One region of the Paenibacillus sp. BR2-3 genome, then DNA from elsewhere that is predicted to be linked to it. Evidence: riboswitches for the same ligand, from Rfam matches in the RefSeq annotation. Region 1 holds a riboswitch; each other region holds the start of a gene.
What was found. Region 1 has a riboswitch for cyclic di-AMP ahead of PaeBR_RS00490 (C40 family peptidase). Riboswitches for the same ligand answer to the same signal wherever they lie in the genome.

Region 1 (3,277 bases):
GATGAAAGTTTTACCTCCTACGCCGAAGACAGGCTGATGGAGCAGGAGTACGGAATTATGGCCAACCTGCCATTACAGGCCAGTCTGGTCACAAAACCAGAGCCATTGAACCAAGAGACATGGAGATATAACGGAACGGATGCTTACACTCAAAATGTTTACATACGCGGTAAGCTGGTTCTCAAAGATATTGAGCTGAAAATTGGCACTAAGGCTATGGACACCGTTTTGTCCACTTACACCCGTAAATACCGATTCCGCCATCCCTCCACTGATGATTTCCAAAAAACTGTGGAAAAGGTAACCGGCAAGTCGTGGAAGGATTATTTTGAACAATATGTTTACAGCGGGGGCACACCCGATTTCTCATTGGAGAATATTTCAGTTATCCGTAAAAAGAGTGCTGCCAAAATCGATTCTTACCTTTACGAATCACAGGTGAAGGTAGTCAATAAGGGGACATATTATCCAGATGTCAGCCTTAAGTTTACATTTACTGACGGTCAGACGGTTCAGCGTATTTGGAACGGGCAGGGTGCCGCTACGTTCCAGATGCTCTACAGCGCCCCGCTCCTATCGGCGGAAATTGATCCGAAGCACTCTGTTTTGCTGGAGAATAAGCATATTAACAACTTTAGACTGGCGGAGCTGAAGCAGGATACCGTCTCCCGTTGGACCCTCAGTGTAACGAAGCTAATTGAAACTGTGCTTGCAACTCTGTCCTGGTGAGGTGAATGATCTTGAGAATTTCGATAACCCGCGGCTTACAGAGCATGAAAGAGCAGATTTATATTCTGGTGCTGCTATTCATATACCGGCTGCTTTGGGGCTATTTTATGTATGGATTCGTGCGGGATGCAATCATACCGATTCTGCTGCGGTATCCCAATGAACAGGCCGGCGGGAGCGGAATGGGCAGACTGCTGTACTATATCGAGGGTCAGTTCAGCCTGACGGGGGATTCTAATGTACAGCGCTGGCTGTGGATGCTGCTGGCCATGAGCGTTTTAAGGCTTGTGCTGTCGCCTTTCATCCGGGCTGGACTGATTCATGAGCTGCATAAGGAAAGCATTGGAGAACGAGGCCTCTTCTTTTTTCCGGGGATGAGGCAATATGGGCTGCCGGTCTTGATCTTCAGTCTGGTTGAATGGCTGCTGGCACTGGTGCCCCTCTATTGGATTGCTCCTGTAATATACAAGCTGCTCCTGTCCTCTTATCTGAATTATACGCTGCTATGGCAGATCAGTCCTTATCTCCTTGCATGGCTTGTTTACATCTTCATCATCCGTTTATGCCTGTTATATATGCAGTTTGGTTATACCAGGGGTACCGGAATGTTCTCCTCGCTTCTGATCTGCCTGCGGTATTTCCTTCCAGCTGCAGCGGTTTCGGTTATGCTTGGGGCAGGTGGTTTTATCGTACTTCTGGTGTGCGGATTGACCGGTCTTCTAAGCCCCGGACTACCCGCTCTCCTTGTGAGGCAGGTTTCACCACTCCCTTCTACATTCTTCAAAATGTGGGGCGTGGCAGCCCAATACCACCTTTGGCACAGCAAAGCCTCCTTGAAATAAAGCAGGTCATTAGTCATAGCTAAAGAGTCCCCGTTCCCGAAACTAGGAACTGAGACTCTTTTTTCGTTACAAATCCTAATAATATTTGCAAAACGGAAAAGGCTTTGATACAATGATGCCTGTGATGATAGTAACAAGTTTGTAATCTTTTAAATAATTTCGTAATTTTTGAATGCGAATTGAACTTTCTGTAACTGTTGTTATGTCGCTTGTTCGGTGCACAACACGCCAAATTCCAGGCACCGGGAAGCGGGGGAACCATATTTTGGGTGAATTGATCTCGTAAGAGAGGGATCATAGGGGGCCTTCCACCGAACCCTTAAGCTAACCTCGCAGGCATTAGGAGGAATTACATCTTTTGAAAAGTCACACCTTCAAGAAAAAGTGCACGGTAGCCGCGTTAGGGCTTGTGATGGCATTCACTTTGGGAAGCGGGAGCGCTTTCGCTAACTCCAAAATGGACACCGTTATTGCAAAAACATTGGGAACTTCGTACAAATTCGGGGGCACGAGCACCGCTGGCTTTGACTGTTCCGGGTTTACTAAATACGTGTTCACCAAAATGGGCCTAACTTTGCCACGTACCTCCCAAGCCCAATACAAAGCAGGAACCTCCGTATCGCGCAGTAATTTGCGTTCCGGTGACCTCTTGTTCTTTAACACATTTGGCAGCGGTATATCTCATGTCGGCATTTATGTTGGCAACGGAAAATTTGCACAATCTTCTTCCTCGCGTGGTGTAAACATCAGTTCGCTGAGCCAGTCCTACTGGGCCAATAGCTACATTGGCGCTAAAAGAGTAATGAGCACAACAGCGTACAAAGCTGTTGCCTATGATTGATTCTCCCCTCACAACTTACTCCTAAAACTCGATATTGCCCGGAGCCTGATTATTGCCGTAATCATTTCCGGGTTTTTCCTTTTTATTCCCTTATTCTACCTTATACACCTTTTGGTCTGCGCTGAAACACCTTTTGGATAAATAATGAAAAATATTTCAATAAACTTACTTTTTAGCTCTATTTCAGGATTTCAAGCGGTTCCAGGCCCTTAAATACCCAATATTTTCACATTAGATATGTTATAGCTGATTGCCAATTTCAGCTCCGTTTGTTACAATGGTCGCAGTAAGTTTATAGTAACATTTTTGTAATTATTGTCTGTCTTTTACGAACGTTTTGTCATGTATTTCTTGCTAAGATAATCCGAATAACAATATGTGCCGAGTTTCCTTAATCAAACAAGGAAAACGGGGGAACCACTTTGGGTGAATTGACCTCCTATATCAAGAGGGGTCATAGGGGACCTTCAACCGAACCCTTAAGCTAACCTCGTAGGCATTTGGAAGGGGTTCACACTTTTGAAAAAGAAGTTAGCAGCCGCAGCACTCAGTTTTTCTATTATTTTTACCGCAATCGGAGCGGGAAGCGCTTTCGCTGAATCCAAGATGGACCAAGTCATCGATAAAACTATCGGATCCAAGTATGTTGCCGGCGGTGTCTCGACTAGCGGCTTTGATTGCTCAGGATTTACCCTGTACGTGTTCGACAAGATCGGGATTGATTTGCCGCATCAATCCGGTTCCCAATACCAAATGGGCACTGCAGTTTCACAAAGTGAACTGAGAGCCGGAGATCTCGTATTCTTCAACACAAACGGAAAAGGCGTTTCCCATGTCGGCATTTATGTCGGCGACGGTAAATTTG
Region 2 (3,277 bases), 750 kb from region 1:
CGCCTGATAGCGATTGTTCCATTTGTTCCGTAGAGGACATGACGTATAAAGCCGAGTTAATTACTCCTCCGCTGGATATCGGTTGGCCCGACACCATATAACGATGTCCCGCAGTATCCTCATACTGTAGATTTATCTTCTCCCCGGAGAAAATCTTATCGATGTCGGAAGCCCTAATAAAGGATCGGTCCGCTGAATCATGTATTCCTGAATGCAGGATGACTTCCCCATTTTTTAAAATATTAAAAATACTGACACCCGAAAACTCGGCAAATGTCTTCATGGTTTGCTCGGATGTAGTATCATCGGCATTGGCCATAACCGCGAAGTGGGAGGTAATCTCCTCGTTTTCTCTCTGCATTTCTGCTGAGTAAAAATTAGTAAACATTCTGTCAATTGCAAAGCCGAGGAATAATAAAACGATCAGAAATACAGTGATGATCACAAGGCCAAGCTTAAAGCCGATCCGGTTATTTCTCATTCTTTATCTCCCGGAACATGAAATTTATAGCCTACTCCCCACACAGTTTGAATCGGATTATAACTCATGCCCGCCTTTTGCAATTTTTCACGCATATTTTTGATATGGGTGTCTACAACCCGAGTCTCGCCCTCGTAATCATACCCCCACAGCCTTTCCACCAGCTCCTCCCTGCTAAAGACACGCTGCCTGCTCTGGGCTAATGCAGCAAGTAGATCGAACTCCTTTTGGGTTAATTCGACCCCAACCTCTTGAACACGAACCTCCCGGGCATCCGGGAGTATGGTTAGCTGCGGAAATTCCATCACCCATACCTGAGGCTCAGAGATCTGATTAATCGTTGATCTCCGAAGTAAAGAGTATATTCTCGCGAGCAGCTCTTCCGTGTCAAAAGGCTTGGTCAAATAATCATCCGCACCCATCCCGAGCCCATGAACTTTATCCTTTGTTTCAGAACGTGCAGTGAGCATCAGAATGGGGACCGAATCTGTCTCTCTGACCACCTTGCATACTTGCCAGCCATCCATATCAGGCATCATCACATCAAGCAGGATAATATCAAAGGCATTCTTTTTGATCATGGATAATGCCTCGCGGCCCGTCGCGGCTTCCTTAACCATAAATCCTTCTTTCATTAAATAAATCCGCAGCAAGTTCCTCATATTCCATTCGTCATCGACAATTAACACCTGGAGCTTCGACAGGTTGCCCACCTTCTTCGTTATTTTAATTTTTCAGTTTTTCTTATAATAATGCGTTAAAATAATAAAGATGTAAACGTATTTACATCATTCCCATACCGGAACCTTGCGACTACTGCCGTACCATTTTTTTGTTTCATCAGTCAATAAGTAATTAAAGCAGAACCGAATGCACTAAAAAAGGACAAGTTCGTGAGTAATCACGAGCTTGTCCTTTTTTATTTCTCTATTTTTCCATTTGAAGATAACTCTTCTGATCCACCACACGACGAGCCGTAACATAACGATCTTGGTAATAAGACTCCGACAAACTACTTACTCTTACACCCTTGCTGGAAGAGTGCGCAAATTGATCATCACCTATGTAGATTCCTGCATGAGAAATCCCTTTACCGAAGGTATTAAAAAACACCAAATCACCTGGACGCAGATTTTCTTTGGCGACCGGCGTTCCGACCTTGGCTTGGGATTGGGAAGTACGCGGAAGGTCGTCTACATTAAACTTTTTCAGTACATACAAGATAAATCCTGAGCAATCGAACCCTGACGTGGTAGTTCCTCCGTAAAGGTAAGGTGTTCCTATTACTTGGTTTACTACACTATCAAGCTTGACCTCACTTGCGAATGTACTGGGTGCTGTAGACGTAAATAAAACAGCGGCTCCCAGTAGAGATATAATGACTTTCTTCAGAAACTTGTTCTCCCTTCAATGCCTACGGAGTTAGCTGAGGGTTCGGTTAAAGGTTCCCTATATTCTCTTGCTTACAAGAATAATTCACCCGAAGTGGTTCCCCCGTTTTCAAATCGAAATTCGGCAGTTGGTTAATATTTTGTAACTATTAATAATGTAATATAGTAAGTTGAACCTGTCAACTGTTAATAGGCAACTTATTTAATGTCCTTCTGTCGCGAATATATAAGGATTAATAGTAACAGAAGAAACAAAAGTGAAATCATTAATTTAAGCCTTCCATCGATTATAGATACATATCCATATCCAATTAGGGCCTCGATCGATAAAGAGGGAAGCTTGCCTATTACCGAAGCCAGCATATAATTTGAGAAACTTACTTCCGATAGCACACTAATCAGGGTAACCAAGGACGATGGAATAAACGGTGTTAACCGGGCCAAAAGCACCGCAATAAATTGGCGTTTAGGACTCATCGATTTAATCCTGGCCATCCACTCTATTTTTTTACTATAACGGATTCTATCATTAAGCTTTAGTGCACCAATCCGGTAGAGAATATAGGAAACCATTGCCCCTGATACCTCACCGGCCCAAGAGATCATAAAACCGGGAACCAGACCAAAGACCACAATATTTACGGTGGTTAAAGCAACTGAGGGAATTATCCCTATCACGCTAATGAGAATATTCAAGATAATGCTAATTATGATTGCCCAGGTTCCCCATGCACTTAACCATTGCGCAAGATAATCAGATTGTATCGCCAATATTTGCAAGGTCATCCCTTTCCCTTTAGGACCTGGAAATCAACTCCGAAGTCTTTTTTTATTAACGTTTTTTCCCTAAATGAAACCATTTCACCAGCAAAAATATAAATAAGACAAGTAGTGCGGTACACAATAAAAATGTTTTGACATACCCGCCAAAATAAAGAAGGGAATCGCTTCGGAAAGAGATTGCCGATATGGTCATGCACATTAACCCCATTCCCATAAAGAGAATAGCAATTAGCCATTCAATTTTTTTCATGTGCTTTCCTCCCCTGTTTCCGGCTGCAGGACAAAGTGGATTTCAAATCGGGTACCTGCCCCTATTGTACTGGAGACTTGTATATATCCATTATGTAACTCCACCAGCTTCTTCACAATAGACAATCCCAGTCCAGTACCTCCATATTGACGGGAACGGGACTTTTCTACTCTATAAAACCGTTCAAAAATAAACGGAAGTTCATCTGCAGGAATACCAATCCCGGTATCTTCTACAATCAAGGTTACTGAAACAGATTCAAACCTTAAATATACATCAATGCCTCCGCGCTCGGTATATCGAATAGCATTCTCCAGCAGATTTAATACAATCTGTTCCACTCGTTTCCCGTCTGCCTGAACCAATGAAGCT
Region 3 (3,277 bases), 2.3 Mb from region 1:
GTTTCCGACAATGAGTAAACAGGAGAAGCGACGAGCAGAGCAGGAACGACAGAAGAAAAAGAGCAGGGTGCTTCTTATTGTTACTGTAGCTTTAGTAGTTATTGTTTTTGCGGCATTATTTATTTTAGCTTCTAAAGACAGCGGGTCAAGCGGCAGCTCCAACAGAAAAGTAGAATTTACTTACAGCGATTTCCCAAGGTTAGGTAAAGAGGACGCTCCGGTCAAAATTGTAGAATTCGGGGATTTCAAATGTCCTGCATGCGCGCAGTTCACTGGAGTGATCAAGCCGCAAATCGTTCAGAACTATGTTGATCAGGGCATAGCAGCTTTTTATTTCGTGAATATGACCTTTATTGGTCCGGATTCCGAGACGGCTTCGCTTGCGGCTTTATCTGTGTACCACCAGAATAATGATGAATTTTGGAAGTTCTATGACGCACTCTATGCCAACCAAGGAAATGAAGAGGAAGAGTGGGCAACGGAGGATTTTCTCGTAAACTTGGCAGAGCAGGAGAAACTGTCCATAGATTATGACCTCTTGCGCAAGGATATCCAAAATCAGACGTATGCGGATGAATTGAAGCGCGACAATACTCTGGCTAATGATAATAACGTTTCACAAACGCCTACTGTGTTTGTTAACGGATTGAAGATCAATGAACCTTTTAATTTTGAAGCGATCTCCCAAGAAATAGATACAGCTGCCAAAGCAGCAGAAAGCCAATGAGCAGGTTCTCATCCTTTTGCCGCCGCCACTGTCTGTATCTGGCATGGATTGTTTCAGTGATCGCCGTTGCCGGAAGCCTGTATTTAAGTGAGGTGCTCAAGTACGAGCCTTGCAAGCTGTGCTGGTTCCAGCGCATTTTTATGTATCCGCAGTTGATTCTGCTAGGAATCGCCACATATCGAAATGACAAAAGCATTATCCCTTATGTGCTGCCGCTCAGCCTGATTGGCGGGAGTATCTCCGTGTATCACTATGCGGAACAGAAGATCCCTGCTCTAAGTAAGGTGCTGCCCTGTACGATTGGCGTTCCCTGCAACAAGGATTACCTGAATTATTTTGGCTTTATTACCATCCCGCTGCTGGCACTGACCGCGTTTACTCTGATATCCATTTTGCTGTGGACCGGACGTGACCGCGGGGAGGAAAAGAATGAGGAAGAACTTGAACATGACGGGCATTCATAATTTGTTCTGAAACTGTTACGAAATTCAGGCAAAACGTTATAAAAACACGGGGCAAAGGGATAATTGAAGAGAATGAAAGAAAGGAACCTGCCCGATCATCAATTTGCGGGAATTGGTCTTTTTTTCATTCTTTTTTCATTTTTTTCAACGCTTTACTGTAATCGCTATGTAGACTAATATTAGACCTTGTGAGAAGTTGAATATGCGCTGAATTTTCCGTAGGAAAAACGGGGGAACCAAACTTGACCCTAAGGGTCAAAAGGGGTGAATCGGCACCGGGATCATACCGGGTCCGTAGGGCTTCCACAGTCCGAATCCGCCAGCTAACCTCGTAAGCAAAAGTGGGATAATGACCATGCCATAAGCATGCGGATCATGTCCGTATGCTTATTTTTGTGCCTGCATTTTTGAAAATCCACTATTGAAAACGGCGCGCGGAATTTCCGTTTCAACTCACCAAAGAGAGGAACTGTTCTAATAATGGTTAGCAAAGTAAAAAGACTTTTGATCGGACGTCCCATGAAGTCGAACGAACTCGATCATGAAAAGTTATCCAAGGTGAAAGCACTCGCGGTTCTGTCTTCAGACGCGCTTTCGTCTGTGGCCTACGGAACGGAACAAATTCTGATCGTGCTGGTGGCTGCCGGCTTCACGGCCATTTGGTACTCTTTGCCGATTGCAATCGCTGTATTGGGTTTGCTGGCCATTCTTATTTTATCTTATCGCCAGACGATCTATGCTTATCCGCAAGGTGGAGGAGCTTATATCGTAGCAAAGAAGAATCTGGGTATTCCCACAGGTTTGCTGGCTGGTGGTTCCTTGCTGGTGGATTACATCCTGACCGTAGCAGTTAGTGCTTCGGCTGGAACGGATGCGATAACGTCTGCTTTTCCAAGTCTTCATAATTATACAGTGCTGATTGCAATCACAGTAATTATTATTTTAACTATACTTAATCTTCGCGGTGTTACAGAGTCGGCCTCATTCATTGCGATACCGGTATATCTGTTTGTCGTATCCATCTTTGTCCTCATCATCGCCGGAGTTATCAAATATGCTACGGGCGGTGTGCATGCCAATATCCCTGAATTCGGCGCTGTAGTATCTAACGTCAGTTTGTTTCTTTTACTTAAGGCGTTTAGTTCCGGTTGCTCGGCACTGACAGGTGTAGAAGCTGTGTCAAACGCCATTCCCAATTTCAAAGCTCCAGCGGAGAGAAATGCCGCAAAGACCCTGGTATTAATGGGGGTGATCCTCGGGAGTATGTTTACCGGAATTACGCTCCTCGCTTACTGGTACGGGATTATGCCTGATGAAAAAGCAACGGTCATCTCTCAGATTGCTGAATCTACTTTTGGGCGCGGAGGTCTGTATTACTTCATTCAAGGGATTACGGCGGTCATCTTGTTCCTGGCTGCGAATACGGCCTACTCTGCATTCCCGCTGCTCGCTTGCATGCTGGCCAAAGACAAATATATGCCGCATGCATTTATGGTCCGCGGCGACCGCCTAGGATTTTCTAACGGGATTATTTTTCTCGGCGTGATGTCGGCATTGCTTGTAGCTGCTTTTCACGGGAATACAGAGGGTCTGATTCCGCTCTACGCAGTCGGCGTATTTATTCCATTCACGCTGTCACAGCTTGGGATGATGGTCCGCTGGTACCGATTGAGACCGAAAGGCTGGCAAAGCAAGTTTGCTGTAAATACAGTGGGGATGCTGACCACCCTGACCATTACCCTGATTTTTGTTATCACCAAGTTCTCCAGTGTATGGATGGCGTTCATTTTCCTGCCGCTTGTAATGTTCGTATTCTTCCGTATTTATCAACATTATATGAACACTGCGGATCAGCTTCGTATCCAGATGGATATTGAGAAGCCGGTGATCAAAGGCAGTACGGTTGTCGTTCCGGTGTCCGGTGTGACGCGTGCCGTTCTCCATTCTTTAAGCTACGCGAAATCACTTACTGACAATGTAGTTGCCGTCTATGTCGGTTTTGATGAAGAGGAAATTCAGAAAATGGAGCACAAATGGGAAGAATGGAATCCCGGCGTTCGTCTGATTGTGCTGCGTTCGAGGTACC

Region 2: another riboswitch for cyclic di-AMP. It lies ahead of PaeBR_RS20970 (C40 family peptidase); the one in region 1 lies ahead of PaeBR_RS00490 (C40 family peptidase).
Region 3: another riboswitch for cyclic di-AMP. It lies ahead of PaeBR_RS13465 (APC family permease); the one in region 1 lies ahead of PaeBR_RS00490 (C40 family peptidase).

What each region holds. Positions count from the first base shown of each region.
Region 1 is NZ_CP126311.1:100,015-103,291, reverse strand. It holds gene PaeBR_RS00500 (M1 family metallopeptidase) at 1-729, shown strand, start outside; gene PaeBR_RS00495 (hypothetical protein) at 741-1,571, shown strand; cyclic di-AMP (ydaO/yuaA leader) riboswitch at 1,788-1,925, shown strand; gene PaeBR_RS00490 (C40 family peptidase) at 1,984-2,412, shown strand; cyclic di-AMP (ydaO/yuaA leader) riboswitch at 2,782-2,926, shown strand; gene PaeBR_RS00485 (C40 family peptidase) at 2,932-3,277, shown strand, end outside.
Region 2 is NZ_CP126311.1:4,353,832-4,357,108, forward strand. It holds gene PaeBR_RS20960 (sensor histidine kinase) at 1-481, opposite strand, end outside; gene PaeBR_RS20965 (response regulator transcription factor) at 478-1,185, opposite strand; gene PaeBR_RS20970 (C40 family peptidase) at 1,409-1,873, opposite strand; cyclic di-AMP (ydaO/yuaA leader) riboswitch at 1,878-2,009, opposite strand; gene PaeBR_RS20975 (TVP38/TMEM64 family protein) at 2,071-2,658, opposite strand; gene PaeBR_RS20980 (hypothetical protein) at 2,705-2,905, opposite strand; gene PaeBR_RS20985 (sensor histidine kinase) at 2,902-3,277, opposite strand, start outside.
Region 3 is NZ_CP126311.1:2,810,415-2,813,691, forward strand. It holds gene PaeBR_RS13455 (DsbA family protein) at 11-727, shown strand; gene PaeBR_RS13460 (disulfide oxidoreductase) at 724-1,191, shown strand; cyclic di-AMP (ydaO/yuaA leader) riboswitch at 1,387-1,544, shown strand; gene PaeBR_RS13465 (APC family permease) at 1,672-3,277, shown strand, end outside.